DNA from 3 places in the Bacillus sp. EB106-06-01-XG163 genome. Region 2 is predicted to be linked to each of the others. Evidence: riboswitches for the same ligand, from Rfam matches in the RefSeq annotation. Region 2 holds a riboswitch; each other region holds the start of a gene.
The links. Region 2 has a riboswitch for S-adenosylmethionine ahead of AC3WTF_RS07105 (bifunctional homocysteine S-methyltransferase/methylenetetrahydrofolate reductase). Riboswitches for the same ligand answer to the same signal wherever they lie in the genome.
Positions count from the first base shown of each region.

Region 1: another riboswitch for S-adenosylmethionine. It lies ahead of metK (methionine adenosyltransferase); the one in region 2 lies ahead of AC3WTF_RS07105 (bifunctional homocysteine S-methyltransferase/methylenetetrahydrofolate reductase).
Region 3: another riboswitch for S-adenosylmethionine. It lies ahead of AC3WTF_RS01510 (phosphoadenylyl-sulfate reductase); the one in region 2 lies ahead of AC3WTF_RS07105 (bifunctional homocysteine S-methyltransferase/methylenetetrahydrofolate reductase).

Region 1 is NZ_JBYTDS010000021.1:17,449-27,163, reverse strand. Features, by position in the region: gene AC3WTF_RS18520 (alpha/beta hydrolase family protein) at 1-478, shown strand, start outside; gene AC3WTF_RS18515 (DUF2584 domain-containing protein) at 536-778, shown strand; gene pckA (phosphoenolpyruvate carboxykinase (ATP)) at 821-2,404, opposite strand; SAM riboswitch class I at 2,602-2,741, shown strand; gene metK (methionine adenosyltransferase) at 2,911-4,113, shown strand; gene asnB (asparagine synthase (glutamine-hydrolyzing)) at 4,257-6,155, shown strand; gene alaP (alanine permease AlaP) at 6,358-7,761, shown strand; gene AC3WTF_RS18490 (gamma carbonic anhydrase) at 7,938-8,453, opposite strand; gene AC3WTF_RS18485 (alpha/beta hydrolase) at 8,500-9,279, shown strand; gene AC3WTF_RS18480 (tetraprenyl-beta-curcumene synthase family protein) at 9,300-9,715, shown strand, end outside.
Region 2 is NZ_JBYTDS010000004.1:228,953-238,667, forward strand. Features, by position in the region: gene AC3WTF_RS07090 (BMP family lipoprotein) at 1-80, opposite strand, end outside; gene AC3WTF_RS07095 (CvfB family protein) at 251-1,147, opposite strand; gene AC3WTF_RS07100 (YajQ family cyclic di-GMP-binding protein) at 1,247-1,738, shown strand; SAM riboswitch class I at 1,839-1,960, shown strand; gene AC3WTF_RS07105 (bifunctional homocysteine S-methyltransferase/methylenetetrahydrofolate reductase) at 2,050-3,891, shown strand; gene AC3WTF_RS07110 (GNAT family N-acetyltransferase) at 3,974-4,414, shown strand; gene AC3WTF_RS07115 (pentapeptide repeat-containing protein) at 4,610-5,236, shown strand; gene pdxR (MocR-like pyridoxine biosynthesis transcription factor PdxR) at 5,244-6,686, opposite strand; gene AC3WTF_RS07125 (LysE/ArgO family amino acid transporter) at 6,812-7,420, shown strand; gene AC3WTF_RS07130 (DinB family protein) at 7,474-7,968, shown strand; gene AC3WTF_RS07135 (AraC family transcriptional regulator) at 8,112-8,975, opposite strand; gene AC3WTF_RS07140 (MATE family efflux transporter) at 9,098-9,715, shown strand, end outside.
Region 3 is NZ_JBYTDS010000001.1:382,467-392,181, reverse strand. Features, by position in the region: gene carB (carbamoyl-phosphate synthase (glutamine-hydrolyzing) large subunit) at 1-10, shown strand, start outside; gene AC3WTF_RS01530 (dihydroorotate dehydrogenase electron transfer subunit) at 7-777, shown strand; gene AC3WTF_RS01525 (dihydroorotate dehydrogenase) at 777-1,712, shown strand; gene pyrF (orotidine-5'-phosphate decarboxylase) at 1,681-2,400, shown strand; gene pyrE (orotate phosphoribosyltransferase) at 2,397-3,029, shown strand; SAM riboswitch class I at 3,131-3,235, shown strand; gene AC3WTF_RS01510 (phosphoadenylyl-sulfate reductase) at 3,363-4,064, shown strand; gene cysP (sulfate permease) at 4,077-5,141, shown strand; gene sat (sulfate adenylyltransferase) at 5,190-6,338, shown strand; gene cysC (adenylyl-sulfate kinase) at 6,352-6,945, shown strand; gene cobA (uroporphyrinogen-III C-methyltransferase) at 7,070-7,843, shown strand; gene AC3WTF_RS01485 (sirohydrochlorin chelatase) at 7,844-8,629, shown strand; gene AC3WTF_RS01480 (precorrin-2 dehydrogenase/sirohydrochlorin ferrochelatase family protein) at 8,610-9,098, shown strand; gene AC3WTF_RS01475 (Rqc2 family fibronectin-binding protein) at 9,540-9,715, opposite strand, start outside.

The DNA.
Region 1 (9,715 bases), on a different contig from region 2:
TTCTGCTTTCCGCCTGCTTCGGGAGCATCCGAACGTCAGAGAAGGGCGGGTGCATATTTTCGGTTTTTCCCGGGGCGGAATCATGGGGCTTTTGACCGCGATTGAAATGAGGCATCAAGCGGCTTCGCTCGTTTCATGGGGCGGTGTGAGCGATATGGTGCTTACTTATGAAGAGCGGAAGGATATGCGGCGGATGATGAAGCGGGTGATCGGAGGCACGCCGAAAAAGGTGCCGGATGAATACAGATGGCGTTCGCCGTTTGAAAACGCAGACCGCATTCAGGCCCCTGTGCTGCTCATCCATGGAGAGAATGATGAGAATGTTTCGATCGAACACGCCCGAATGATCGAGGACAAGCTGAAAGAGGCGGGGAAACCGGTGGAAACTTGGTATTACAGCGGTTTTACGCATTATTTTCCGCCGCAGGAAAACAGACGCATTGTCCGGCGGCTGGCGGAATGGATGAAGACACGGTAAGATGCCTGATTTATGATATGATAATAAAGAATAAGAGAATGAAAGGGGATTTTCATTTTGGGAATGCCTGTTGAATTTAATACCATGATTGTGACAAAAGGCAATGAAAAACGGATAGAGGAAAATATCTTTTTATTGGAGAAAGAGGGCTACCGCGTCTATCCTCTTGATATTCCGATGGACGTGCGCAAAACGAAAACCGGCGAGAAATCCGGCACCGGCGAGGTCCAAAAGCTCGAATGGGCGAACGGCCGGACAAGCATTACATACAGACTCACGTCGCTCCATTCGACAAACTGAAAAAACAAAAGCCGAGGGCATAAATGCCCTTGGCTTTTTTGATTACACGAGAGGTCCGCCGGCTTTGGCAATCGAGTCCGCATGGGAAAACTTTTTAAAGTTTTCTTTAAACTCATTGGCCAAAAACAGCGCTTTTTCGTTGTATGCTTGTTTATCGCTCCATGTGTTTTCAGGCTGAAGAACTTCATCCGGAACGCCCGGAACATGAACGGGACTGCGCAGGCCGAAAATGCTGTCTGCCGTCATCTCAGTCTGGTTCAGTCTGCCTTCAATAGCGGCCTTGACCATCGCTCTTGTATACGAAAGTTTCATCCGTTCTCCGACTCCGTACCCTCCGCCGGTCCAGCCTGTGTTGACCAGGAAGACTTGAACGCCGTGTTCGTCGATTTTATGCCCGAGCATTTCGGCATATACATGCGCCGGAAGCGGAAGGAACGGTGAACCGAAGCACGTCGAGAAAGTCGTTTGCGGAGATGTCACGCCGCGCTCGGTTCCCGCGAGTTTACTGGTGTACCCGCTTAAGAAGTGATACATCGCCTGTTCCTTCGTCAGTTTGCTGATCGGAGGGAGCACACCGAATGCGTCCGCCGTTAAAAAGACGATCGCCTGCGGATGGCCGGCAATGCTCGGCTGCACGATATTGCCGATCATCTCAATCGGATATGCGGCTCTTGTGTTTTCCGTGTAGAAGGAATTGTCGTAATCCGCTTCACCCGTTTTTTCATCAAGCACGACATTCTCAAGAACAGACCCGAAGCGGATCGCACGAAAAATCTGCGGTTCTTTTTCCTCGCTCAGATTGATACATTTAGCGTAACATCCGCCTTCAATGTTGAAAACGCCGGAATCTGACCAGCCGTGCTCGTCATCGCCGATCAGTTTGCGGTCCGCATCGGCTGAAAGCGTCGTTTTCCCTGTGCCGGAAAGGCCGAAAAACAGGGCGACATCGCCTTTTTCACCGACATTGGCTGAGCAGTGCATCGGCAGTATATCCTGCTGCGGAAGCAGGAAGTTCATAATGGAGAATATTGATTTTTTCATTTCTCCGGCGTATTCGGTGCCGCCGATTAAAATGACGCGCTTTTCGAAAGAGACAATGATAAATGTTTCCGAATGCGTGCCGTCCGTCTCCGGATCTGCTTTAAAATGCGGAGCTGAGAGAATGGTGAAAGGCTGCGCTTGCGTGTCTCTTTCATCCGTCTCCGGTCTGATAAACAGCTGGCGCGCGAATAAATTGTGCCACGCAAATTCATTTACGACCGTAATCGGGAGTCTGTATTTTTCATCCGCTCCCGCGAATCCTTCAAACACAAACAGTTCATCCCGCTGTTTTAAGTAGCTGACGACTTTGGCGTACAGCTTTTCAAACGCCTCTTCAGAAATGGGCTGATTCACCGCGCCCCAATCAATTTGATTTTCTGTGCTTTGTTCACGGACGATAAATTTATCTTTAGGTGACCGGCCTGTATATGCGCCGGTGGTGGCGCGTACGGCGCCCGTTGATGTCAGCGTTCCTTCATTTCGGCTGATCACTTTTTCGGTAAGTTTTGGAGCCGATAAATTATGATGCACATTCGGACTTGCAAGTAATGCTTGAAGATCTGCGGTTAAATCAACTAATTTCATAAAAACCTTCCTTTGCCGGTTTATTTGTATTTCGCTGAATGTGGAATTAGTATAACATATATCTGAAAATAGTCTATACTATTTGCGGTTTTTTGTTTGTGTTTTTCCATTGCTTCCCGAAATAAAGGCGCGTAATCGCTTTATTTCATATTGACACTTTCCGCCCTTTTACGATAAGATATTTCATTGAGCGGATACTCTTATCCCGAGCTGGCGGAGGGACAGGCCCGATGAAGCCCAGCAACCGGTTTCTCTGTAAAAAAGCAGGTGAAAACACTGTGGGAAACCAAGGTGCTAACCTGATGCAAGGTTTAATATTTTCCTTGAGCGATAAGAGTGAAAGGCACACAGACCAAACCCTTTCCTCGAGTGGAAAAGGTTTTTTTATTTCATAAAATATGCCAATTAACATTCTCTGATATAGTATGACATTGTATTAAGAGGGAGCGAGTTCCGTATCATATGAAAAGGTCTTGCAAAAGATCTTTTTTCAGGAGGAAAAGTGAATGAGTAAAAACCGTCGACTATTTACATCTGAATCTGTTACTGAGGGTCATCCGGACAAAATCTGTGACCAAATTTCTGACAGTATCTTAGATGAGATTTTAAAAAATGACCCGAACGCGCGCGTGGCCTGCGAAACATCTGTAACGACAGGACTTGTGCTGGTAAGCGGAGAGATTACTACATCAACATACGTTGACATTCCGAAAACAGTCCGTGAAACGATTAAAGAAATCGGCTACACACGCGCCAAATATGGATTTGATGCGGAGACTTGCGCTGTTTTAACATCAATTGATGAACAGTCTGCGGATATCGCAATGGGTGTCGATCAGGCTCTTGAAGCGCGTGAAGGCACAATGAGCGATGCTGAAATCGAAGCAATCGGAGCGGGAGACCAAGGCCTGATGTTCGGTTATGCGTGTAACGAAACGAAAGAGCTTATGCCGCTTCCGATCTCTTTGGCGCATAAATTAGCCCGCCGTTTGAGCGAAGTCCGCAAAGAAGACATTCTTCCGTACCTTCGCCCTGACGGCAAAACGCAAGTTACCGTTGAATATGATGAAAACAACAAGCCGGTCCGCATCGACGCGATCGTCATTTCAACTCAGCACCACCCGGAAATTACGCTTGAGCAGATTCAGCGCAATCTGAAAGAGCATGTCATTAATCCTGTCGTGCCTGAGGAACTGATCGATGAAGAAACAAAATACTTCATCAACCCTACGGGACGTTTCGTAATCGGCGGACCTCAAGGTGATGCGGGTCTGACCGGCCGTAAAATCATCGTTGACACATACGGCGGATATGCACGCCACGGCGGCGGCGCATTCTCCGGTAAGGATGCGACGAAGGTAGACCGTTCTGCGGCATACGCTGCGAGATACGTAGCGAAAAACATCGTGGCAGCAGGTCTTGCTGATTCTTGTGAAGTGCAGCTTGCATACGCAATCGGCGTGGCACAGCCTGTTTCTATTTCCATCAATACATTTGATACAGGAAAAGCTTCTGAAGAAAAACTGATCGAAGTCGTACGGAATAACTTCGACCTGAGACCTGCCGGCATTATTAAAATGCTTGATCTGCGCCGCCCGATCTATAAGCAGACAGCTGCTTACGGCCACTTCGGACGTCATGATGTGGATCTTCCTTGGGAGCGTACTGACAAGGCGGATGCGCTTCGCAAAGAAGCACTAGGAGAATAATTTTATAGCCGCTTACTTAAGCGGCTTTCCCTTTTTGTAGATGCTGCCATGCTTATTTTTTACATAGCGTGAAACCAATGGCGTAACAAAGCGTCTATAAAAAGGGGGTCCAATTAGAAAATTACACTTATGGAGGCTATACTATGTGTGGATTTGTCGGTGTTTTTAATAAGCATCCATTAACTCAAACCGCAGATCAAGAAGAGCTAATCAAACAAATGAACCAAATGATCGTTCACCGCGGTCCTGACAGCGATGGGTATTATCATGACGAGCACGTCGGATTCGGCTTCAGACGGCTCAGTATTATTGACGTAGAAAACGGCGGACAGCCTTTATCATATGAAGACGAAAAATATTGGATCATTTTTAACGGCGAAATCTATAACTACATTGAATTGAGAGAAGAGCTTGAAGCGAAAGGCTACACTTTCAATACAGATTCCGATACCGAAGTGCTCCTTGCGACATACCGTCATTATAAAGAAGAAGCTGCTTCAAAGCTTCGCGGAATGTTTGCGTTTTTAATCTGGAACAAAGCTGACCGCGTCATGTACGGCGCGAGAGACCCGTTCGGCATTAAACCGCTGTATTACACAACCATCGGGGATAAAGTATATTTTGCATCTGAAAGAAAAAGTTTAATGGCCGCTCAAAACGGCATTGATCTTGATACAGCTTCTTTACAGCAATATATGTCTTTCCAATTCGTTCCTGAACCGAGCACGCTTGACGCTGAAGTGAAAAAAGTTGAGCCGGGCAGCCAGTTTACGATCCGCCCGGAAGGCGACATCGCGTTTAAAACATATTTCAAAGCGAACTTTAAGCCTGTTCAGTCTGATGAAGATAAATTGGTGAAAGAAGTCAGAGACGCAATCTTTGACTCTGTCAAAGTTCACATGAGAAGTGACGTTCCTGTCGGTTCGTTTCTATCCGGCGGTATCGACTCTTCTTTTATCGTCTCAGTTGCGAAAGAATTTCACCCGAGCCTCAAAACATTTTCCGTCGGTTTTGAGCAGCAGGGCTTCAGTGAGGTTGACGTAGCGAAGGAAACGGCTGCCGCGCTCGGGATTGAAAACATCAGCAAAGTCATTTCTCCTGAGGAGTATATGAACGAGCTTCCGAAAATCGTCTGGCACTTTGATGACCCGCTTGCAGATCCGGCGGCGATTCCTTTGTACTTTGTCGCGAAAGAAGCGAAAAAACATGTAACGGTCGCGTTATCCGGGGAAGGCGCGGACGAGCTGTTCGGCGGGTACAATATTTACCGCGAACCGCTTTCGCTTAAACCGTTTGAACGCATTCCGTCCGGTCTGAAAAAAATGCTTCTTCATGTGGCGTCCGTCATACCTGAAGGAATGAGAGGGAAAAGCCTCTTAGTCCGCGGCTGCACACCGCTTGAGGAGCGTTATATCGGTAATGCGAAGATTTTTGAAGAGCCCGTGAAAAAACAGCTGCTCAAACATTACAATCCAGAGCTTTCATACCGTGATGTCACGAAGCCGTACTTTACGGAAAGCCGTTCATACAGCGACATTAATAAAATGCAGTACGTTGACATCCATACGTGGATGCGCGGCGACATCCTGTTAAAGGCTGACAAAATGACGATGGCCAACTCTTTGGAACTGCGCGTGCCGTTCCTTGATAAAGTCGTGTTTGACGTGGCTTCTAAAATTCCGGATGAACTGAAAACGAAAAACGGCACGACGAAATACCTTCTGCGCAAAGCTGCTGAAGGGGTAGTGCCTGATCATGTGCTTAACCGCAAAAAACTCGGCTTCCCTGTGCCGATCCGCCACTGGCTGAAAAATGAGATGAACGAATGGGTTCGCAACATCATTCGTGAAAGTGAAACAGATGCTTATATTGAAAAGGATTATGTCCTTCAGCTTCTGGAAGATCATTGTGCCGACAGAGCGGACAACAGCCGCAAAATCTGGACCGTCCTGATCTTCATGATCTGGCACAGCATCAATGTTGAAAAAAGACTGGTGCCGGAAGAGCTGAATCATCAGCCGAAAGAAGTCATTTTCGTTTAATCCAAAAGGCTTTCGATGTTATCGAAAGCCTTTTTTCTATTGTTTTTTGTAAACCGTCTATTCCGCTCTGTTTTCGACAAAGTATTACGCAATATTCAGAAAAAGGTTATAATAGGACTAATCGGGTAGATTCCGGAAAGTGTTTTCTGGCTATTTCGTCTCGGTTTGTGTTTCTTTGTCAAAATCAGGGGGAGGGAGAGTTATGCAAAACAAAGAAAAAACGCTTCACCGCGGCTTGGAAGAGCGGCATATCTCGCTTATGTCGTTGGGCGCCGCGATAGGAGTCGGGCTGTTTCTCGGGTCGGCTTCTGCCATAAAGCTTGCCGGGCCGGGGATTTTAGCCGCTTACGCCTGCAGCGGGCTGATTATGTTTTTTATTATGCGGGCATTAGGGGAAATGGCGATTCAAAAGCCTGTAGCCGGCTCATTCAGCCGGTATGCCAGAGATTACCTCGGTCCGCTTGCCGGGTTTTTAACAGGCTGGAATTATTGGTTTTTATGGGTTGTTACCTGCATGGCGGAAATCACCGCGGTCGGCATTTATATGGGCTACTGGTTCCCTGACGTGCCGTCATGGATCTGGGCGCTTTGTGCACTCGTCATTATGACGGCTGTCAACTTTCTGGCGGTCAAAGCGTACGGTGAGCTTGAATTCTGGTTTGCGCTCATTAAAGTCTTGGCGATTCTGTCAATGATCGCGATCGGTCTGGTGATGATCGTATTCGGTCTCGGAAACGGAGGCGTTGCGCTCGGAATCAGCAATTTATGGAGCCACGGCGGCTTTTTCCCGAATGGGATTAAAGGGGTGCTGCTGTCGCTTCAAATGGTCATGTTTGCCTATCTCGGGATTGAGCTGATCGGTGTCACAGCCGGTGAGGTCAAAAATCCTGAAAAATCACTGGCGCGTGCCATAGATACTGTTTTTTGGCGCATTCTCATTTTTTACGTCGGAGCTTTGTTTGTCATTATGTCAATTTATCCGTGGCAGGAAATCGGTTCAGGCGGAAGCCCGTTTGTTTTGACATTTGAAAAAATCGGAATACCTGCTGCAGCCGGAATCATTAATTTTGTCGTATTGACGGCGGCCCTTTCTTCCTGCAACAGCGGGATCTTCAGCACGGGGCGCATGCTGTTCAATCTGGCGGAACAAAATGAAGCGCCTAAAGCATACGGTACGGTCACAAAAGGCGGTGTGCCGGGAAAAGCGGTATTGGTTTCAGCGGGCGCGTTATGCATCGGCGTTTTGCTGAACTACGTGGTGCCGGCAAAAGTGTTTACGTGGGTGACGAGCATTGCGACGTTCGGGGCGATTTGGACATGGTCGATTATTTTGCTTTCCCAAATGAAATACCGTAAAAGCTTACAGCCGGAACAACGGAAAAAACTGAAATATAAAATGCCTTTATATCCCTTTTCCTCATATATCTCATTGGCATTTCTCGCTTTTGTCGTTGTGCTGATGGCTTTTGATGCAGAGACCCGGGTGGCCGTCATTATCGGTCCTGTCTGGTTCGGCATATTATTAGCCGCTTATTACGGGAAAGGTTTCCATAAAAGAAAAGACATAGGTCTGGAAAACGGACAGACATTCGCCGAAAAAGCGTAAAAAAAGAGCCCGGGACATGGGCTCTTTTTTTCATAGGATCGGGCCGGCGGGGGAAGAATAAAACAAATTCCTGAACATTTTGCTTCTGTTTCCTGACAATCGGGAGAATGCAAATGGTTTTTACTTAAATAATATTTTGAAAAATGGTACAGTAGTAAAACAAAGCTGATCTATTTTTATTTCTCTTGCAGTGTTTTATAGTATCGGCCTTTTTCAACATATTCCGTTCTGATTCTTTCCATGTCCCGTATGTCTTCTTCTGTCAGCCGGCGGATAACCTTTGCGGGCCGGCCGAACGCAAGACAGCCGGGAGGAATGGTTTTGCCCGGAGGAACGAGACTTCCGGCGCCGATAAACGCGCCTTCTCCGATTTCCGCCCCGTCAAGAATGACGGAGCCCATACCGATTAAAGCATTCTTTTTGATGATTGCGCTGTGCAGTGTAACCTGATGGCCGATCGTGACGTCATCTTCAATAAGAAGCGGGCGGTTCGGACTTTGATGCAGACAGCTCAAGTCTTGTATGCTGACTCTTTTTCCGATCCTTGTCGGCGCGACATCCCCCCGGATGACGGCTGAGAACCAAATGCTTGATTGTTCTCCGATCACGACGTCGCCCGTAATGACGGCGTTATCCGCAATGAACGCTTCAGGATGTATGTCAGGCGTAAATTGTTTATAAGGGTAGATTATCATGTCTCATCCTTCTTTCTCTAAATTTATGTAAGAGGTGAACTGCATGTGGACTTGGAAAGCAGACAGGCCCGTCGGTACCATTGTCATTATCCACGGGGCAAGCGAATACCACGGACGTTATAAATGGCTCGTTGAAATGTGGAGATCTTCCGGATATAACGTGGTGATGGGCGATTTGCCCGGTCAGGGAACGTCGACCCGCGCCAGAGGGCATATTCGCTCTTTCCAAGAATACATTGATGAAGTAGATATATGGATTGATAAAGCGAGAACGCTTGAAGCGCCCGTTTTCCTTTTGGGCCACAGCATGGGCGGACTGATTGCGATAGAATGGTTTAAGCAGCAGAGAAATCCCCGCATTACGGCACTCATTTTATCATCACCTTGTCTGGGTCTGCAAATAAAAGTCAATAAAGTCCTTGATTTTGCGTCTAAAGGACTGAACGTCCTCGCTCCGTCCCTCAGAGTGGATTCCGGTTTATCACCTGATATGGCAACGAGGAATGCGGATATGATTGAAGCGGATCAAAACGATTCTTTATATGTCACGAAGGTATCCGTAAGATGGTACAGAGAGCTTTTAAAAACCATTGATGCCGCTATGGTGCCGACTGATGCGTTTTTAAAGGTGCCGCTTTTGCTTATGCAGGGCGGTGATGACAAAATCGTCGATAAAATGAAGGTCCGCAAATGGTTTTCCGGTGTGGCTTCCCATAATAAATCGTACCGGGAATGGGAAGGGCTCTATCATGAAATTTTTAATGAACCGGAAAGAGAAACTGTGTTTAAGGCGGCAAAAGCCTTTACAGATCAGTATATTTGAATTCGCTGGGGGTGCATATGTTGACAGTACCGGAACATCCTTTTAACCTTATGGCAAAAGTGTATCGGGAAATTTTTCCGCTCGTTCATCAGGAATTGAACATGTGGCGGGAAAAATCAGATTCCATTAAAAATACCGAACTGCGGCAGCAGGCGGCCGCAAGTATCCGTGATAAGTCGTTTCATTGTGAAGGCGGCGGCATTTTAGCCTTGCTTTCAGGAGAGCAGAAACAGAAATGCGTGCAATTTATCATCGCGTATCAGACAATCAGTGATTATCTGGACAATCTGTGCGACCGCAGCACCTCGCTTGATCCCGAGGACTTCCGCATGCTTCATCTCTCCATGCGTGACGCGCTGACGGTCGGTGCCGAGGTGCGGCCGTACTATCAGTACAGAGACGAGCAGGATGACGGCGGTTATCTTCATGAGCTGGT
Region 2 (9,715 bases):
GTTTCCTCAGATTTGCCGGCACATCCCGCCGTGCTGAGCGCAAGCAGCAGTACAGCCGCAAATATCGCCATTTTTCTCATTAAAACTCTCCTTTTGTTTTTTTCTACAGTTATATATCGGTTCGGATGTCAGAATATTTTATTTCAATAAAATATGTATGTTCGGCAGGATGTTAAACAAATGAGGGTATAGGAGCTTTTGAGAAAATAAAAAACATCGGTTTTGGTTCACCGATGTTTTTGCAGAAAATTTATTGTTTTTCGTATGTCCAGCCGTCTTCCTGATAGACCTTGCCGTTTTTCATCAGATGCCCGAGCGCCCGCTTAAAGGCGGCTTTGCTTAAATGAAACCGTTCGCGGATATCGTCAGGATGGCTTTTGTCTCCGTAAGGCATCGCGCCGTTTCTTGATCTCAGATAGGTCAGAATCTCTTCCGCGTCAACCGAAAGCGCATCCTGCTTTCTCGGCAGCAGTGACATGTTGACGGAGCCGTCTTCCTTCACCTCGATGACACGCCCTGTCACGCGGCTGCCGAGTCTCGGCTCTTCTTTTCTTTCTGAAGGGTGAATAAACGCGCGGATACCTTCATCGGTAATCAGAAAAGAGCCTGATGCAATCAGTCTGTACACCGTGCCCGTCAGGTCTTTATTCATGACGTCTTCCTCTGCATCCGTAAATAATTCACTGATGATATCTTCAGGCGCCGGCTTGGCAAACATGCGCCCGCGGCTTGTCACCTTCAGCATGCAATACAGTCTGTCTCCTTTTTGCGGCCAGACGGATTTGTACGGAGGCAGGTGCTCCGTTGCGACGAGCGCGTCTTTTGACAGACCGACGTCGACGAATACGCCCATATCTTCCACAGCGTCCGTCACTTCCACCCATCCGTAGTCATAAAAGCTGATGAGCGGCTTTTTCATCGTCGCCGCGAGTCTTTCCTGATGATCGACGTAAATAAATACGTCCACTTCATCTCTGTCTTCGATATCCTCTGTGATTTCACTGTTATGTAAAAGAACCGTATCCTCGCCGTCGGTTAAAAAATAACCGAAATCGGTTTGGTGATCTATACTAAGCGTGAGCTGCTGCCCTGGTCTCATGTTATCGTCCTTCCTGATTCGCCCGTATGAGGCTGATGTTTTTCTCATTTTTTCCAATATGCATAAATTCATGCTTTATGCTGTTGGACATTTCTCTTTATTCTACTATAATCAACTCATAAGTGAAATGTTATAGGAGGTTTTCTCATGGCAAAAGAAAGTTCTTTTGATATTGTATCCAAAGTTGAATTTCCCGAAGTGCAGAATGCGATTCAGATGACGCTGAAAGAAATCGGCACGCGCTATGACTTTAAAGGATCGAAAAGCGATGTAACTTTAGAAAAGGAAGAACTTGTCCTGATTTCTGATGACGAGTTTAAACTGAATCAGCTCAAAGATGTGCTGAGCGGCAAGCTGATCAAACGGGACGTGCCGACGAAAAACATTGAATACGGCAAAATCGAAAATGCATCGGGAGGCACGGTGCGCCAGCGTGCGAAGCTTGTACAGGGCATTGATAAAGACAACGCCAAAAAAATCAACGCGGTGATTAAAAACTCCGGCTTGAAGGTCAAGTCGCAGATTCAGGACGACCAAGTGCGCGTCACCGGAAAAAATAAAGATGATCTGCAGCAGATTATTGCAGCCGTCCGCGGAGCAGACCTGCCGATTGACGTTCAATTTATTAATTTTAGATAAATTATGTGATTCCTATTGATTATTGTCTCTATTTTCGGTAAATTTGGAGAAAGGGATTTTCACAGTTAAGTTTTGGAAACCCATGACAATTACATGAACGTTCTTATCAAGAGAAGCCGAGGGACTGGCCCGACGACGCTTCAGCAACCGGTGTAGTGGTTTACCCAAACCATGACCAAGGTGCTAAATCCAGCAAGCTAAAAACAGCTTGGAAGATAAGAAGAGAGACAAATGATTACAAAGTCTTCTTCTTAAGAAGACTTTTTTTATTTCTCTTTTTTCCTTGCTGAATGTGACGAAGGAGGCAAACAATGGGACTATTACAAGACTTAAAAGAACGGATTTTAATCGGAGACGGCGCGATGGGCACTCTCCTCTATTCCTACGGCATTGACAGATGTTTTGAGGAACTGAACGTATCAAAGCCCGAAGAGATCAAGCGGATACATAAGGCTTACGTGGAAGCCGGGGCAGACATCATCCAGACAAATACGTACGGCGCGAATTTTATTAAGCTCTCAAGATACGGACTTGAGGACGAAACGAAAAAAATCAATCAGGAGGCGGTCAGAATCGCGCGCGCTTCCTCAGACGGCGCTTATGTATTGGGAACGATGGGCGGCATCCGCACCTTTAACAAAAACGCCTACAGCCTGGAGGAGATTAAACGCAGCTTTCGGGAGCAGCTTTATTTATTGCTGCACGAAGAGCCGGACGGTCTGCTTCTGGAAACATACTATGATTTAGAAGAGGCGCGTGAAGTGCTGAAGATCGCGAGAAAAGAAACGGAACTTCCGATTATGCTGAACGTATCCATGCACGAACAGGGCGTGCTGCAGGACGGAACGCCGCTTCGGGAAGCCCTCAGGTCCATTGCCGATCTCGGCGCTGACATAACGGGAATCAATTGCCGGCTCGGCCCGTACCACATGATTGAAGCGCTCACCGAAGTGCCGATTTTCCGTGACGCTTATTTATCGGTCTATCCGAACAGCAGCCTTCCGTCTTTAGAAGAAGGCCGGCTTGTTTATGATACGGACGATGCCTATTTCCGGGAGAGCGCCGTACAGTTCCGCACTCAGGGCGCGCGCATTATCGGCGGCTGCTGCGGTACGACGCCAAACCATATCAGAGCCATGGCTGAAGCGGTCCAAGGACTTTCTCCCGTCACTGATAAAGAAGTGAAAATCAGACGGGAAGAAGAAGTCATCTCAGTCCGCAACGAACGGACCGAGCCGGGTTTAAACGAAATCGCCGCTCAAAAACGGTCAATTATCGTAGAGCTTGATCCGCCGAAAAAATTGAATTTTGACAAATTTCTGCAAGCGGCGGCTGAATTAAAAGAAACCGGCATAGAAGCGCTGACGCTCGCCGACAATTCATTGGCGACACCGCGGATCAGCAATGCCGCCTGCGGTTCATTGCTGAAAGAGCGCCTTGATATCCGTTCTCTCGTTCACATTACATGCAGAGACCGCAACATCATCGGCCTTCAGTCACATTTAATGGGGCTGGATACGCTCGGGCTCACCGACATTTTAGCCATCACGGGTGATCCTTCAAAAATCGGCGACTTTCCGGGGGCTACCTCCGTCTATGATTTAACGTCCTTTGACTTGATCAGGCTGATTAAACAATTCAACGAGGGCATTTCTTTATCAGGGAAACCGCTCGGCAAGAAAACGAACTTTTCCGTAGCCGGAGCATTTAATCCGAATGTCCGCCATCTCGATAAAGCAGTAAAACGGCTGGAGAAAAAAATCGAGTGCGGAGCTGACTACTTCGTGTCCCAGCCTGTCTACTCGGAGCAGCAGCTCATTGACATTCATCATGAAACGAAGCATCTCAAAACACCGGTGTATATCGGAATCATGCCGTTAACGAGCAGCCGCAACGCAGAGTTCATCCATCATGAAATCCCGGGCATTAAGCTGTCAGACAGCATCCGCGAAAAAATGGCGCTCGCCGGCGAAGACAAGCGGAAGCAGAAAGCCGAAGGCCTCGCCATCGCCAAGTCGCTTCTCGACACGGCGTGCGAACTGTTTAACGGAATTTATTTAATCACCCCGTTTCTCCGTTCTGATTTGACGTCAGAGCTTGCAGCTTATATTAAGCAAAAGGATGAAAAGCGGGCTGATGTATATTTGCATTGACGCGGAAGAGGCCGCCTGATATGACAGGCGGCTTTTTCATGGTACGATACAGAAAAAGAATCAAGCAAAGGAGGATTTTTTCATGGTTGAAGTAAAACCCATCACCGCAGAAGACACATACGCGATCAGACACAGCGTGCTGCGCCCCCATCAGACGATTGAGGATTGTAAATATGATCAGGACAGCGTCAAAGGAGCCTTTCATCTCGGAGGTTTTTACGACGGGACATTGATCAGCATCGCTTCTTTCTACCCGCAGAACCAGCAGGCTTTACAGGCAGCGCCCGCCTATCAGCTGCGCGGCATGGCGACGCTTGAGGAATACCGGACGCAAAAAGCGGGAAGCACGTTAATCGCCTATGCAGAACGAAAACTGGCAGATATGGGGGCGGCGCTTGTCTGGTGCAACGCCAGATGTCACGTAAAGGGATATTACGAAAAGCTCGGCTGGAAAAGCACGGGCAGCCCCTTTGACATACCCGGCATCGGCCCGCATGTGATCATGTATAAAGAACTCGCCTGAAACAGACAAATGCCCTTGGGGACATGTCTCTAAGGGCATTACCTTGAATGTCACGCCTGCTTTTATATACGGTACTATTGACGCCCTCCCGCTTTTTTAATACCCTTTGTACATTACACAACAGCAAGGATGGCAGGCAGAACGATATCTGTCAATTGCCGTTTTCAGCTATTAATTCAGAAAAGGAAGTATGAGATGAATACGATCCAAAAACCGAAAATCCCGAAAGAATTGCCGGTGCTTTCTTTCACAGAAGCGCTTCAGGACGACCTCATAAAAGAAGTCGTCATAGAAAACGCCGTCGTAAACAGCAAACTGGACGGCCTGCGCGCCGAAAAAGTCATTTTCAGAAACACCGTTTTTACGGATGTCTCTTTCAGACATATGGAATGTACGGATGTCCTGTTTGACAAATGTGATGTCTCAAACGCTGATTTCAGCGGAAGCATCATCCATAGAACGGCGTTTCAGCATTCAAAAATTCTCGGCTTGAATCTGGCGGATTCCGCCATGCGTCATGTACGGTTTGAAGACTGCCTCGCAAATTACAGCTCCTTCAGCTATTCCAATATGAAGCATGTCCGGTTTGACACGTGCGCTCTTACAGAAAGCGAGTGGAATGATGCCGTTCTTGAATACACAGATCTTGACGCCTGTGATTTGAACGGTGCAAACTTCATCGGCACGTCTCTTTTTAATATGGATATCAGCACGTGCACATTTGATCATCTGCACGTCTCACTTGAGAAGCTGAAAGGATGCCGCATCTCTCCGGCGCATGCCGTTACATTCGCAGAAGCGCTCGGAGCCATTGTGACGTGAGCTTTTATTAAACGAAACGGCGGGCGATGTCCGCTATCGTTTGAATGCCTTTTTCCAAGTCCGGTAAGGATGCGTATGAATAGGAAAGACGCAGGCTTTGCCGGTCTTCGGGAAGATAGAGAGCTCCCGGATTGATCAGCACGCCGGCCTCCAAGGCACGGGTGAAAAGCGTCTGAACGGCGATTGCTTGATGAAAAGTGACCCAAATATAAAAGCCCCCCTCCGGCACACGCCACTCCGCAATATCTCCCGCGTATCTTTCAAGAGAACGCAATGCCGCATCTCTTCTGATTTTGAGTTCCTTTCTGAGACGCAAAAGGCGCGCTTCATAGCGGCCGCTTGACAGCCATTGACATGCCGCCCATTGAGATAAAGCACTGGAGCCGTAATCCGTCTGCATTTTAATATCGGCGAGCCTGTCTGCAACCGGCTCAGGGGCGACGACCCATCCGATGCGCAGACCCGGGCTTACGGTTTTTGACAGCGTGCCGATATACAGCACATTCCCCTCACCGTCCATGGATTTTAACGGAGGCGGCGGTTCTTTATCGATCCATAAATCACCGTATGCGTCATCTTCAATGACAGGCAGGCGGTGATTTCTTGCGAGGACGATGAGTTCCTTCCTCCGCTTGAGTGACATCACCGTTCCTGTCGGATTATGGAATGACGGAATGGTGTACAGCAGCCCTGCTTCGTATTGCCGCCGGTAAGCAGGAAGATGATCCGTTTTGATTCCGCTCCCATCCATCGGCACTCCCTTAAGCCTGACGCCCGCTGATTGAAACACACGCAGGGAATGGAGATACGACGGGTTTTCAGTCAGCATGACAGAGTTTGGTTTTAGCAGCCCGATTGAAATGAGCTGAAGCGCCTGCAGCGCGCCTGAGACGATTACGATGGATGCCGGGGACGCGTGAATTCCCTTTGTTTTCAAATGTTCCGCGACGCTTTGCCGAAGCTGAAGGCTGCCCTTCGGTTCTTCATAGCCGAGCGCAAAAATGTTAGTTCCCGCTTCACGGAACAGTTCGGCCATCTCCTGCTCAGGCAGCAGCTCTTGACTCAGTTCACCCGTCCCCAGCCTGATCAGATCCGGACGCGGCTCGTTTTGATTAATGGCCTGAACCAAGGCTGAATTCGGCTGATGACTTCCCGATGTAACGTATGTGCTCCAATCAAGGGGCTTAGCCGCTGCCATGATGCTCCACGTATTGTTGACGACCTTTGTGCCTCCCCCTCTTTTTCCTTCCAGAAGACCTTGGGCGATTAACTCATCAACTGCTGCCGTCACTGTGCTTCGGTTGACCTGAAGCTCCTCGGCGAGCTTTCTTTGTGAGGGAATTTTCGTGCCGATGGTCCATTCGCCATGAAGTATTTTTTCTTTTATATGCTGTTCGATCTGGAGATAAAGCGGTATGTGCGACTCCCGATCCGGACGCCAGCTGTTCATACGTCATCCCTCCTTCTTTATTTATTATACATTTGGCTGGTTCAAGTACCAGCCAAATGGCCGGAGACATCAGCACACAGTGCGGCTACAATGAGATTTAGTTGACGATTGGAGGGTTTTACGAAATGAATGCCATTCTTCACGGAGTGATGCTCGCTTTCGGCCTTATTTTGCCATTGGGCGCGCAAAACGTGTTTATTTTTCAGCAGGGAGCCTGGCAAAAACATGTGTGGCAGGCATTTCCCGCAGTGATTGCCGCCGCGGTATGCGATACGATTCTCATCAGCGCGGCCGTCGCAGGCGTGTCAATGATTATTGCAGAGATTCCCGTTTTTCAGACCGTCATGCTTATAGGCGGCTTTTTGTTTCTCAGTTTTTTAGGCTGGCAGACTTGGAGAAGCAAACCGCAGGCCGAACAGGCGAAAAAAACGGTTTTCTCGGCAAAAAAACAGGCGGTCACGGCCGCCATGGTATCCCTTTTGAACCCGCATGCGATTTTGGATACCGTCAGTGTCATCGGCACAAGCTCCGCCGCCTATCCGGGAATTGATAAATGGCTGTTTGCCGGTGCTTGTATCGCGGTTTCCTGGGTATGGTTCGCCGGACTGGCGTTCGCGGGACGGCTCGTTCAAACGGCGGATACAGGAGGCCGGCTCCTCGGCATCCTGAATAAATGCTCGGCATTGGTGATGTGGGGTGCTGCTTTTTATTTTGCGGCGCTTTTGTTTCGATAAAAGGAATTCGGCCAGGCCATGTTGAATGTACCGGAAGAAGAGGGGGAATTGGAATGTCAGACATTTTAAAGCTGTATCACTACCACAGATGGGCAAATGAGCAAGTTATTCAGCATCTGAAGACGCTGCCCGCGGTCAGCTTACAGCAGAAACTGAAAAGTGTTTTTCCGACTGTGAACGCCGTGCTTGTGCATATATACCGGGCTGATTACATTTGGCTTCACGTGCTTTACGGAGAAACTTTCGAACAAATCGTCTCGCAGTTTGATCAATTTGAAAAGCTTGACGGAGATTTTGAGGCGGTTGAACATAGAATGACTGAACTGGACAAAGAATTCAGCGAATTTTTAAAAGAAATGGAGAACCCGGAAGGCCCGATCTCTATTTCTCATCCGCGCCTGGGGACGCTTCAGACGACATATGCCGATGTGATCCGGCATGTTGTGAATCACGGCACATACCATCGCGGCAATATCACCGCGATGCTTCACCAAATGGGCTATAAAGGCGTGCCGACTGACTACATTTTTTTCTCATACGAATCATAAAAAAGCAAAGGCCTCCCGGGCCTTTGCTTTTTCACTTCGAATCTATCATAATCCGGCATAGCCGGAGACGCCCGCTTTTTCGGCCACATCGTAAATTGTCATTTTCATGCTTACTGATCCCTCTTTTGTTCTCTGGTATTAGGTCAGTCCGTTTTCCGGCTTACGAATTTGCGGTATTCAAGCGGCGAAATGCCTTCAATCTGTTTAAACAGTTTGGAAAAATAGGTCGGGTCCTCCATACCGATGGCGTCCGCGATTGCCCCCATTTTGTCATTGGTTGCGGACAAAAGACGTTTCGCCTCCGTCATTCTGACTTTGTTCGTATACTGGCCGGGCGTGACGCCGAGCACCTGCTGCATACAGCGGGTCACGTAGTCTTGGTTGTAATGAAGAGCCGAAGAGAGCGCTTTGATGGTTGTTTTCTCCTGATAGTGCTCCTGCAGGTACCGGGCGGCCTCCCATGCGACTCTTTCCTTTGCGGACGGGATTTGGAACGCTTCTTTCTGAAGATGGAGCAGCAGCTCTTCAAACAGAATCTGCTTTCTGAGCGGCAGATCGGAGTTCTCGGCGCTGTCATCGGTCAGCACACTGAATTGCCCGGCCATAAACTGCGGGCGTCTCACCTTCCCTTTTTGCGGCAGGGACAGGCGGTAGCGGGACGGTTCTTCAAAGCTCCCTTTTTTTCGCCTCAGCTCCGACCAATTGTTCCCGGTTGTTTCCGTCACCTCATAAGCCGCTCCCTCAAAATGAAGCCACGAATAGGATGTCGTTTCTTCACTGCCTTTTGTCCCGTAATGTTCAAGGCCGGGAGAAAGCAGAATATATTCTCCCGCTTCAACGGAAAAGGCGTTTTCGTCTTCTGTAATGTAGAGGACGCCTTCTTTCACATACAGCAGATCAAACACCGGGAAGACCCGTCTCACATGGGTTTCGCCTTTTTTGAATACTCCTTCTCCCGCAGCGATAAAGACCGGGAACGGAGGAACTGTGAACTCGAGAAAGGACATATTTTCGGCCCTCCTTTTTAAGTCGGATTTTTGCAAGAAGTTTCGTTTCTCTCCCTTTTTATTATAAGAAAATGGAGGTACACTTTTAAACGTTGATTTTTTCAGGAAAGGGGTTAAAAGAAATGAAACAAGCGATTTTAAAACGGGCTGCGTTCAAACAATCCTCTGATCACAAACTCTCATTATACGCGCTGACTTGGCCGATATTTATTGAGGTTTCATTATATATGTTTATGGGAAACGCCGACACTCTTATGCTTAGCCAATACTCTGACAACAGTGTGGCAGCCGTGGGTGTCAGCAATCAGATTTTAAATTTAATTATCGTGATGTTCAGCTTTATCGCAACGGGTACGACAATTGTGATTTCACAGTTTTTAGGATCTAAACAGAAAAAAGAGGCGCAGGAAGTGGCTTATGTATCAATAGGAGCGAACTTTGTCATCAGTCTCGCCATCAGCGCCGCCATATTTTTTGCGGCCGTTCCGCTGCTTCATGTGATGGGTCTTTCCAATGAATTGATGCCGGATGCCAAAGTCTTTTTGCAGGTGGTCGGCGGGCTGTCCTTCATTCAGGCTTTGATTATGACGTTCAGCGCCATTTTAAAAAGCTACGGTCATACGAAGGATACGATGTTCGTTACGATCGGGATGAATATTTTAAATATTGCCGGAAACTTTCTTGTCATTTTCGGGCCGCTCGGCCTTCCGGTGTTAGGCGTCGCCGGTGTTGCGATGTCA
Region 3 (9,715 bases), on a different contig from region 2:
CACGATATGAAAAAAGCGCATTTGACTGTTCAATCCAACTTAGAAATTGCCGACCGGATTTATAAGATGGTGCTGAAAGGAGAGCTTGTCCGGCACCTTACCGAGCCGGGTCAATTTCTACATCTGAAGGTGAGTGACGCGGTCACGCCGCTATTAAGAAGACCGCTCAGCATTGCGGACGTCGATTTCGCCGCGAATGAAGTATCCGTTATCTACAGAGCTGACGGTGAGGGAACGCGTCTTTTGTCCGAGAAAAAAGAGGGCGACAGGATAGACGTTCTCGGCCCTCTCGGCAACGGATTCCCCGTCCGGCGGATTGAACCCGGCAAAACCGCGCTGTTAGTCGGAGGCGGAGTGGGGGTTCCGCCTTTGCAGGAACTGTCAAAGCGCCTGACGGAAAAAGGAGTAAACGTCATTCATGTGCTTGGATTTCAATCAGCAAAGGATGTTTTTTACGAACAGGAATGTCGTGCGTACGGAGACACCTATGTGGCGACGGCTGACGGCACATATGGAGAGAAAGGGTTTGTCACCGATGTCATCCGTGAAAAGCAGCTCGAATTCGATGTCCTGCTAAGCTGCGGACCGACACCGATGCTGAAAGCTCTGAAGCAGCAGTACGGCCATAAAGAGGTTTATCTTTCGATGGAAGAGCGGATGGGCTGCGGCATCGGAGCCTGCTTCGCCTGCGTGTGCCGCACGGGTGAAAGCGATACATCCTATGTAAAGGTCTGCCTTGACGGGCCGGTATTTAAAGCTGAGGAGGTGGCGCTGTAATGTTAGAGGTGAATCTGCCGGGTCTCCAATTGAAAAACCCGATCATCCCCGCTTCCGGATGTTTCGGTTTCGGGAAAGAATATGCCGGATTTTACGATTTATCATGCCTCGGAGGCATTATGATTAAAGCAACGACGAACGAAGCCCGCTTCGGAAATCCGACGCCGAGAGTGGCGGAGACAAGCGCGGGAATGCTGAATGCCATCGGTCTGCAAAATCCCGGCCTTGAGCATGTGCTCAATCATGAGCTGCCTTGGCTCGAACAATTTGACACGCCGATTATCGCAAATGTCGCCGGTTCTCAGGTGGACGACTATAAAGAAGTGGCCGAGCACATCAGCCAAGCGCCGAATGTGCATGCGCTTGAGCTTAACATTTCATGTCCGAATGTCAAAACGGGGGGGATTGCTTTTGGTACTGATCCCGTCATGGCGGCCGAACTGACAAAAGCGGTGAAAGAAGTTTCCGCAGTGCCTGTGTATGTGAAGCTTTCGCCTAATGTCGCAAACATAACCGAAATTGCCAAAGCGATTGAAGCGGCCGGTGCTGACGGTCTGACGATGATTAATACACTCATCGGGATGAGGCTCGATCTCAAGACGGGACGGCCGATCTTAGCAAATAAAACGGGCGGACTGTCAGGCCCGGCGATCAAACCGGTCGCCATCCGGATGGTATACGAAGTCAGCCAGGCCGTTCAAATCCCGATTATCGGGATGGGCGGCGTTCAGACCGCAGAGGATGCATTAGAATTTCTTCTTGCGGGAGCGAGTGCGGTTGCCGTCGGCACGGCAAACTTCGTCAATCCGTTCGTCTGCCCGGAAATCATAGAACAGCTCCCCAGTGTACTGCGCCAACACGGCTTTCAATCTGTAAGTGAATGCATCGGAAGGAGCTGGAAACATGAAAAACAACCTGCCCATCATCGCGCTTGATTTTGCATCAGGGGAAGAGACTTTAACGTTTTTAGACTTGTTTGAAAAGGAAAGGCTTTTTGTCAAAACGGGGATGGAACTTTTTTATCAGGAAGGCCCCGCCATCATTCACCAATTAAAAGAACGGAACTGTGATATATTTTTAGATTTAAAGCTTCATGATATCCCGACTACGGTCAATAAAGCGATGAAGCGGCTGGCCGGCCTCGGCGTTGATCTCGTCAATGTGCATGCGGCAGGGGGCGCACGCATGATGCGCGCGGCCCTTGAGGGACTTGAAGAAGGCACGCCGGCAGGCAGAAAACGCCCGTCTTTAATCGCGGTGACTCAGCTGACCAGCACTTCAGAGCAGGTGGCGAAGGAAGAGCTTCTGCTGCATAAGCCGCTGTTAGAAACGGTCGTGCATTACGGCAAAATGGCGGAAGAGTGCGGGCTGGACGGAGTGGTATGTTCGGTGCATGAAACAAAAGCCATTTATGAAGCGGTCCGGCCTTCATTTCTGACAGTCACACCGGGCATCCGCACGGCCAGTGACGCAGCTGACGATCAAGTCCGGACGGCGACTCCGTCATTTGCGAAAAAAAACGGTTCGTCAGCCATCGTCGTGGGCCGCTCAATTACAAAAGCGGAAAACCCCGTTGAAGCATATGAAGCAATTAAACTGGAATGGGAGGGCGTTCGCCGATGAAACAGGCTATCGCAAAACATCTATTACACATTGAAGCTGTCTTTTTACGCCCGAATGAGCCGTTTACGTGGGCGAGCGGCATTTTATCACCGATCTATTGTGACAACCGTCTGACATTGTCGTATCCAAAAGTGAGAAATGATGTGGCGGACGGGCTCGGCAAACTGCTGAAAGAGCATTTCCCCGAGGCGGAGATGATCGCGGGCACTGCAACGGCGGGCATTCCGCATGCTGCGCTTCTCGCAGACCATACAGGCGCGCCGATGTGCTACGTCAGAAGCAAACCGAAAGCGCACGGCAAAGGAAATCAAATAGAAGGCGCCATTAAGAAAGGACAAAAAACAGTCGTGATTGAAGACTTGATTTCTACCGGGGGCAGCGTGCTTGAAGCTGCAGCGGCCCTTCAAAGAGAGGGCGCGGAAGTCCTCGGCGTCATTTCCATTTTTACATACGGACTGCCGAAAGCAAAAGAAGCCTTTAAAAAAGCGGGTCTTCCTTATTACTCGTTAACGGATTATGACACGCTGATTGAAGTCGCGCTTGAAAACGGTACGATTCATTCAGATGACATTGAGAAACTGAAATCATGGAAACAGAATCCCGAGTCAAAAGATTGGTTTAAAAAATAATGACAATAAAAACAGGCCTCAGGGCCTGTTTTATTATTCCTATCAAAAAACTCGGGTTGACTTCTGTTAGAATTGTGCTAAAATTTAGTACAAATCTAAAAAGCTTATCAAGAGCGGCTGAGGGACTGGACCGATGACGCCCGGCAACCTGCGTGTCATGCAAGGTGCCGCATCCAGAAAAATGCACAGCATTTTGAAGATAAGGGCTATACCGGGTCACTGTCTTTCATTCCGCTGGATTGAAAGTTTTTTATATGAAAAAAAGATTGAGGGATAAGACAACCGGCAGAAAACAACAGCTGTTTGATTGTCTCCGGGAGGAGGAAAGGAAAAATGCTAACGTATGACACATGGGAAGAGCCGGCGATTACATTTCCGGAAGACGATTCCTATAAAGGCGCGCTGTCCGTTTTAAAATGGGCATACGGCCACTACGGAGACCAGCTTGTTTACGCGTGCAGCTTCGGGATTGAAGGCATCGTCCTGATCGATTTAATTTCTAAAGTAAAGAAAGACGCGGAAATCGTGTTTCTCGATACGGGTCTTCACTTTAAAGAAACATATGAAACGATCGAAAAAGTGAAAGAGCGTTACCCGGGACTGAACATTATCCTGAAAAAGCCCAGCCTTACTCTTGAAGAACAGGCCGAGGCTCACGGAGATAAACTGTGGGAAAGAGAACCGAACCAGTGCTGCTACATCAGAAAAATTCTGCCGTTAAGAGAAGCGCTCGCGGGGCATCCGGCATGGCTGTCCGGCCTTCGCCGGGATCAAGGGCCGAGCCGGGCGAATACGAATTTCCTGAATAAAGACGACAAGTTTCAATCGATTAAAGTATGCCCGCTGATCCATTGGACATGGAAAGACATCTGGAGATATACTTCCAAGCATGAGCTGGATTACAATATCCTCCACGATCAGGGGTATCCTAGCATCGGCTGTGAACCGTGCACTTCACCTGCGTTTACCGCGGAAGATTTGCGGAGCGGCAGATGGAACGGCATGGCGAAAACAGAATGCGGACTGCATGAATAAAGGAGCTGCACGATGGAATTAGCCGCTATTTTATTCTGCCTGTTTTTTGCCATGAATATCGGAGCAAGCGGAGCCGCGGCTTCAATGGGAGTCGCTTATGGGTCCGGCGCCGTTAAAAAGAAAACGTATGCGCTGATCATCTGCGCGGCCGGAGTCCTGTCAGGGGCGGTTATCGGCGGCGGTGAAGTCGTTAAGACGATCAGCGGCGGAATCATTCCCGAACAAACCATTACGCTCACCATTGTCTGCATTATTATCGGATCGGCGGCGCTATCATTATTCACGGCGAATGTGCTCGGCATTCCGCTGTCGACGAGTGAGGTCACTGTCGGGGCGATTGTCGGTGTCGGCGTCGCGTACAGAGTATTGTTTTTACAGCATCTTTTGGTCATCGTGATTTTTTGGGTGCTTGTACCGTTTGTCGCGTTCTGTTTCACGTTTCTCGTCTCGAAGGTATTCAGTTCTCTGAATATTCGAGTCATTTCGAGTCGGAAACAGAAGATTTTGGGGATTGTGCTGCTGATTGCGGGGTTTTGGGAAGCTTTTTCAGCCGGAATGAACAATGTCGCAAATGCGGTGGGCCCTTTGGTTGCTGCGGGCGTGCTCAGCGTGTCCAAAGGAACGCTGTACGGAGGCATCTTTGTCGCTCTCGGCGCTCTGCTTTTAGGACGCAAAGTGCTTGAAACCAACGGGAAAAAGATTACGAGATTTTCAGCCGGAGAAGGCATACTGCTTTCAGGAACCGGCGCGGGGCTTGTCATTATCAGTTCCGTCTTCGGTCTGCCGGTCCCATTGGCGCAAGTCACATCATCATCAATTATCGGTATCGGAATGGCCAAAAACGGGCCGAACGTTTTTCATAAAGAAGTCGTGAAAACGATGCTCAAAGTATGGGTCGTTTCACCGTTTTTGTCACTGTCGATTTCGTATTTGCTTGTCTCCCTGCTGTTAAAAGGAGATTACTATTCCATCTTTATGATGGCCAGCGTGCTTTTGGCAGCTGGCGGAGCCGCCAGTCTGATGAAAGCCATCCGAAAAGAGAAACGCTCTGTCCATGAACAAGGCGGAGGCATTTAACTATTAATCTGAGTTTATTTATCTGTTAACTGGGAGGAATCATGTATTATGAGTTTAGCACCGCACGGAGGAACATTAATTAATCGGGTAAATGAGCAGTATGATCTTACATCCGTCCAAAAAGAAATTGAGCTTGATTTGATTTCGTTCGCTGATTTAGAGCTGATCGGGATCGGGGGGTACAGCCCGATTGAAGGATTTTTCACAGAAAAAGATTACGTGTCAGTCGTTGAAAATATGCGTCTGGCATCCGGGGTTGTCTGGTCCCTGCCGATCACGCTTCCGGTCGATTCAGAAAAAGCGGCTGAGCTTGCCGTCGGCGACACGGTGAAACTGACTTACGGCGGAGAAACATACGGCGTAGTCGACATCGAAGATATTTATACGCCGGATAAACAAAAAGAAGCCGTTCACGTATATAAAACCGATGATGCCGCGCATCCGGGCGTGAAAAAATTATTTTCACGCGGCGATACGTATGTCGGCGGGCCGATCACATTAGTTAAAAAAGCGTCAAAGCAGTTTCCCGAGTTTACATTTGAACCTGCCGATACAAGACGAAGCTTCGAAGAAAAGGGCTGGAAAACCATTGTCGGTTTCCAAACGAGAAATCCGGTCCACCGCGCCCACGAATATATCCAAAAAACCGCGCTTGAGACGGTTGACGGCCTGTTTTTGAACCCGCTCGTCGGTGAAACAAAATCAGATGACATTCCGGCGGATGTCAGAATGGAAAGCTACCAGGTGCTGCTCGATCATTATTATCCGAAAGACCGCGTGTTCCTCGGCGTGTTTTTGGCGGCTATGCGGTATGCGGGGCCGAGAGAAGCCATTTTCCACGCGCTTGTCCGCAAAAACTACGGCTGCACGCATTTTATCGTCGGCCGCGATCATGCCGGCGTCGGTGATTACTACGGCACATATGAAGCGCAAGAGCTGTTTGATCAATTTACAGCGGATGAACTCGGGATTACACCGATGAAATTCGAGCACAGCTTCTTCTGCCAGAAATGCGGCAACATGGGAACGGCCAAAACATGCCCGCATGACAGAGAAGACCACGTCATTCTGTCAGGAACAAAGGTCAGAGAAATGCTGCGAAGCGGCGTCATGCCGCCGGCGGAATTCAGCCGTCCTGAAGTTGTCGAGGTGTTGATTAAAGGGCTGAAAACGAAAGAAGAAGCAGGCGTTTCTTAAGGAGGAAAATAGAGTGACAAATCGTGATATCGTGTGGCATGAAGCCTCAATAACGAAAGAAGAATACCAGCAGAAAAACAAGCATAAAAGCTCTATCCTCTGGCTGACGGGCTTAAGCGGTTCAGGGAAATCCACGATTGCAAACGCCGCAGCGCGCGAGCTGTTTGAACAAGGCTATCAAGTCATCGTGCTTGATGGTGATAACATCCGCCACGGCTTAAACAAGGACTTGGGTTTTTCCGATGATGACCGCAAGGAAAATATACGCCGCATCGGGGAAGTGGCGAAGCTTTTCGTTCAGCAGGGAACCATCGTCATCACGGCTTTTATTTCTCCGTTCCGTGAGGACAGAGATCAGGTGAGAGAGCTTGTGGCGGAGGGCGAATTTAATGAAATCTATGTTAAATGCGACCTCGATATATGTGAAAAGCGCGATCCGAAAGGTTTATATAAAAAAGCAAGAAATGGTGAAATTCCGTTCTTTACGGGGATCGACTCACCGTATGAAGAGCCGAAAGCGCCTGAGCTCGTACTTGATTCAGGCAAATGTGAACGCGAAGAATGCACCGGAAGACTGGTTGACTTTGTGAAAAACAGCTTAGCATAATAGGTCCAAAAAGGCCGCGCAATCAGCCGGATATCCCCCGAAATGGCGGGATATGGTAAAATAGCTGAAGTGCGGCCTCGCGGCTGTTCTGGGAAGATTTCAAAACGGATCGGGGAGACATGCTATGGGGAAAGTATTTATCGTTGGAGCCGGTCCGGGAGATCCGGACTTATTAACGGTGAAGGCAATGAAAGCCATACAGAAAGCGGACGTTATATTATATGACAGATTGGTAAGCAAAGAGATTTTACAATATGCCGGAGAAGAAGCGGATCTGATTTACTGCGGAAAGCTCCCGGATTTTCACATTATGAAACAGGATACGATCAACCGTTTCCTTGTGAAGTATGCGAAAAAGGGGAAAACCGTTGTAAGGCTCAAGGGAGGCGACCCGTTTGTTTTCGGCCGCGGAGGCGAAGAAGCGGAGGCTCTCGCACAAAACGCCATTCCGTTTGAGATCGTTCCCGGCATTACATCAGGAATCGCGGCGGCTGCTTATGCCGGCATTCCCGTGACGCACAGAGAGGCGAGCTCCAATGTCGCATTCGTTACGGGACATTATAAACAAGAAGACGACTTTGAAGAAAAATGGAAAGCGCTGGCGACGGGCATTGATACGCTGGTGATTTATATGGGAATTAAAAATATCCGGCAGATTGAAAGAATGCTGCTGGAAAACGGCAGAGACGCCGGCACCCCGGCAGCCTTTATTCATTGGGGAACGACGGACAGGCAAAAAACAGTCGTCTGCACCGTCGGCACGCTTTCAGACACAGTGATAAAAGAAGAAATCAAAAACCCGAGCTTAATTGTTATCGGCGATGTTGTCAATTATCACTGCAAACTGGACTGGTATGCATCTGAACAGAAAAATCTGGATTTGAGCGAGGCGTTGTAAATGAAGCAGGCGATTTTATACATCGGGCACGGAAGCAGGCTGAAAAAAGCGCAGACAGAGTCGGCGGCGTTTTTAAAAGGGTGCATGCCGCACGCTGACGCTCCCATTCAGGAAATTTGTTTTTTAGAACTGCAGGAACCGTCTATTGAAGCGGGATTTGAAGCGTGTGTCAGACAAGGCGCCACTCATATTGCGGCCGTGCCTTTACTGCTGTTGACCGCTGCCCACGCAAAACATGACATTCCGGCTGAAATCGCCCGTGCGGCGGCCCTGCATCCCGATATAAAAGTGACATATGGTGTTCCGATCGGAGTGGACGATGAAGTCGTAAAAGCGGTGCATCATCGCATTGAAGATACCGGAGTGCCCATTGAGCAGGCGAAAGTGGTGCTGATCGGAAGAGGAAGCACAGATCCGGCAGTTAAAAACGCAGTCAGTGAGATTGCCGGAAAACTTGAGGCGATTACACCTGTTAAAGAAGTCATCCCTTGTTTTTTAACAGCATGTGACCCGCACTATAAAGAAGTGTTTGCCGGCCTTGAAGAGGATGACGGAGCACCCGTTTTTATCGTTCCATATCTTCTGTTTACCGGGCTTTTAATGACTGAGATTGAACGGGAAGTTCAAAAGCTTCAAACGATCAATCAAAATGTTCATCTCGCTTCATACTTAGGTTTTCACCCGCATATTAAGCAGGCGTTTTTGAACCGTGTGTCAGAAGCTGTTCGAAACCCCGGCGGTCAGTTTGATTTTAAGGGGGGACAGTATGCTGCCTCTGCACATTAATTTAAGCGGAAAAAGAATTATCATCGCGGGCGGAGGCAATGTTGCCTTAAGAAGGCTCAAAACGGTGCTTCCGGAAGGCGCGGATATTACTGTAATCAGTCCCGATGCCCTGCCTGAAATTAAACAGCTGGCGGATGAAGGACGTATCCGCTGGGTTTCCCGTAAAATTGAAATGAAGGATCTCGCGCCCGCTTTCTTCATCATTGCCGCGACAAATGACCGCAGCGTAAATCAGGAGATAGCCGCGAGCGCTTCTGAAACGCAGCTGGTCAATTGTGTAAGCGATGCTGAACAGGGCAGCGTGTATATGCCGAAGATCATCCGCAAAGGGCGCATTCAAGTATCCGTATCAACAAGCGGCGCAAGCCCGGCACATACGAAAAGACTGGCTGAGGACATAGAGCCTCTCATTACTGCTGATTTGGCTGAAGAAGTGGATCGATTATTTGAGAAAAGAAGAAGACCATAAAAAACACCTTGTCTGTCATCAGGCAGGGTGTTTTTTATACTGTCCTCACAGTCCCCGAATGTGAACAATTCAAAACGAAAGCGGGCAGTTTGAACGGTATATGCCGACAAGCGGTCAGGATTGCGAAGTGATGCGGAATATCTATCTGATCCCAATGCCGCCTGGATTCCGCCCGCATACAAAGGAAAGGTCAGAGACCCGGCATGATTATATTGACTGCCCGGATGTGTTCAGGTTTGGCGAGGGAAGGTGACAGTATCCGCCGCCAAATCAGGTGTGACCGCTTTAATCAGAGACGGCCCCCGGCGGATCAGGCAGACATGACGGGAAACTGATCAGATACTGTATAGATGGTTCTGACGGCTGGGAGAGTGTCGTCTCCGTTTATAAGTAATAAAAAACACCTCCAAGCTGAGTGCGGGTTTCAGCTTGGAGGTGCGTTTATTTTTTCAGCCGTATGACAAGGTCGGCATCAGGTGTGACAAATACGGTGTGCTGGCTGTCATAGGTGACAAATCCGGGCTTTGCGCCGTTTGGCTTTTTCACGTGTCTGATTTTTGTATAATCAACGGGAACGGAGCCGGAATCTTTCGCTTTGGAAAAATAAGCGGCGATCG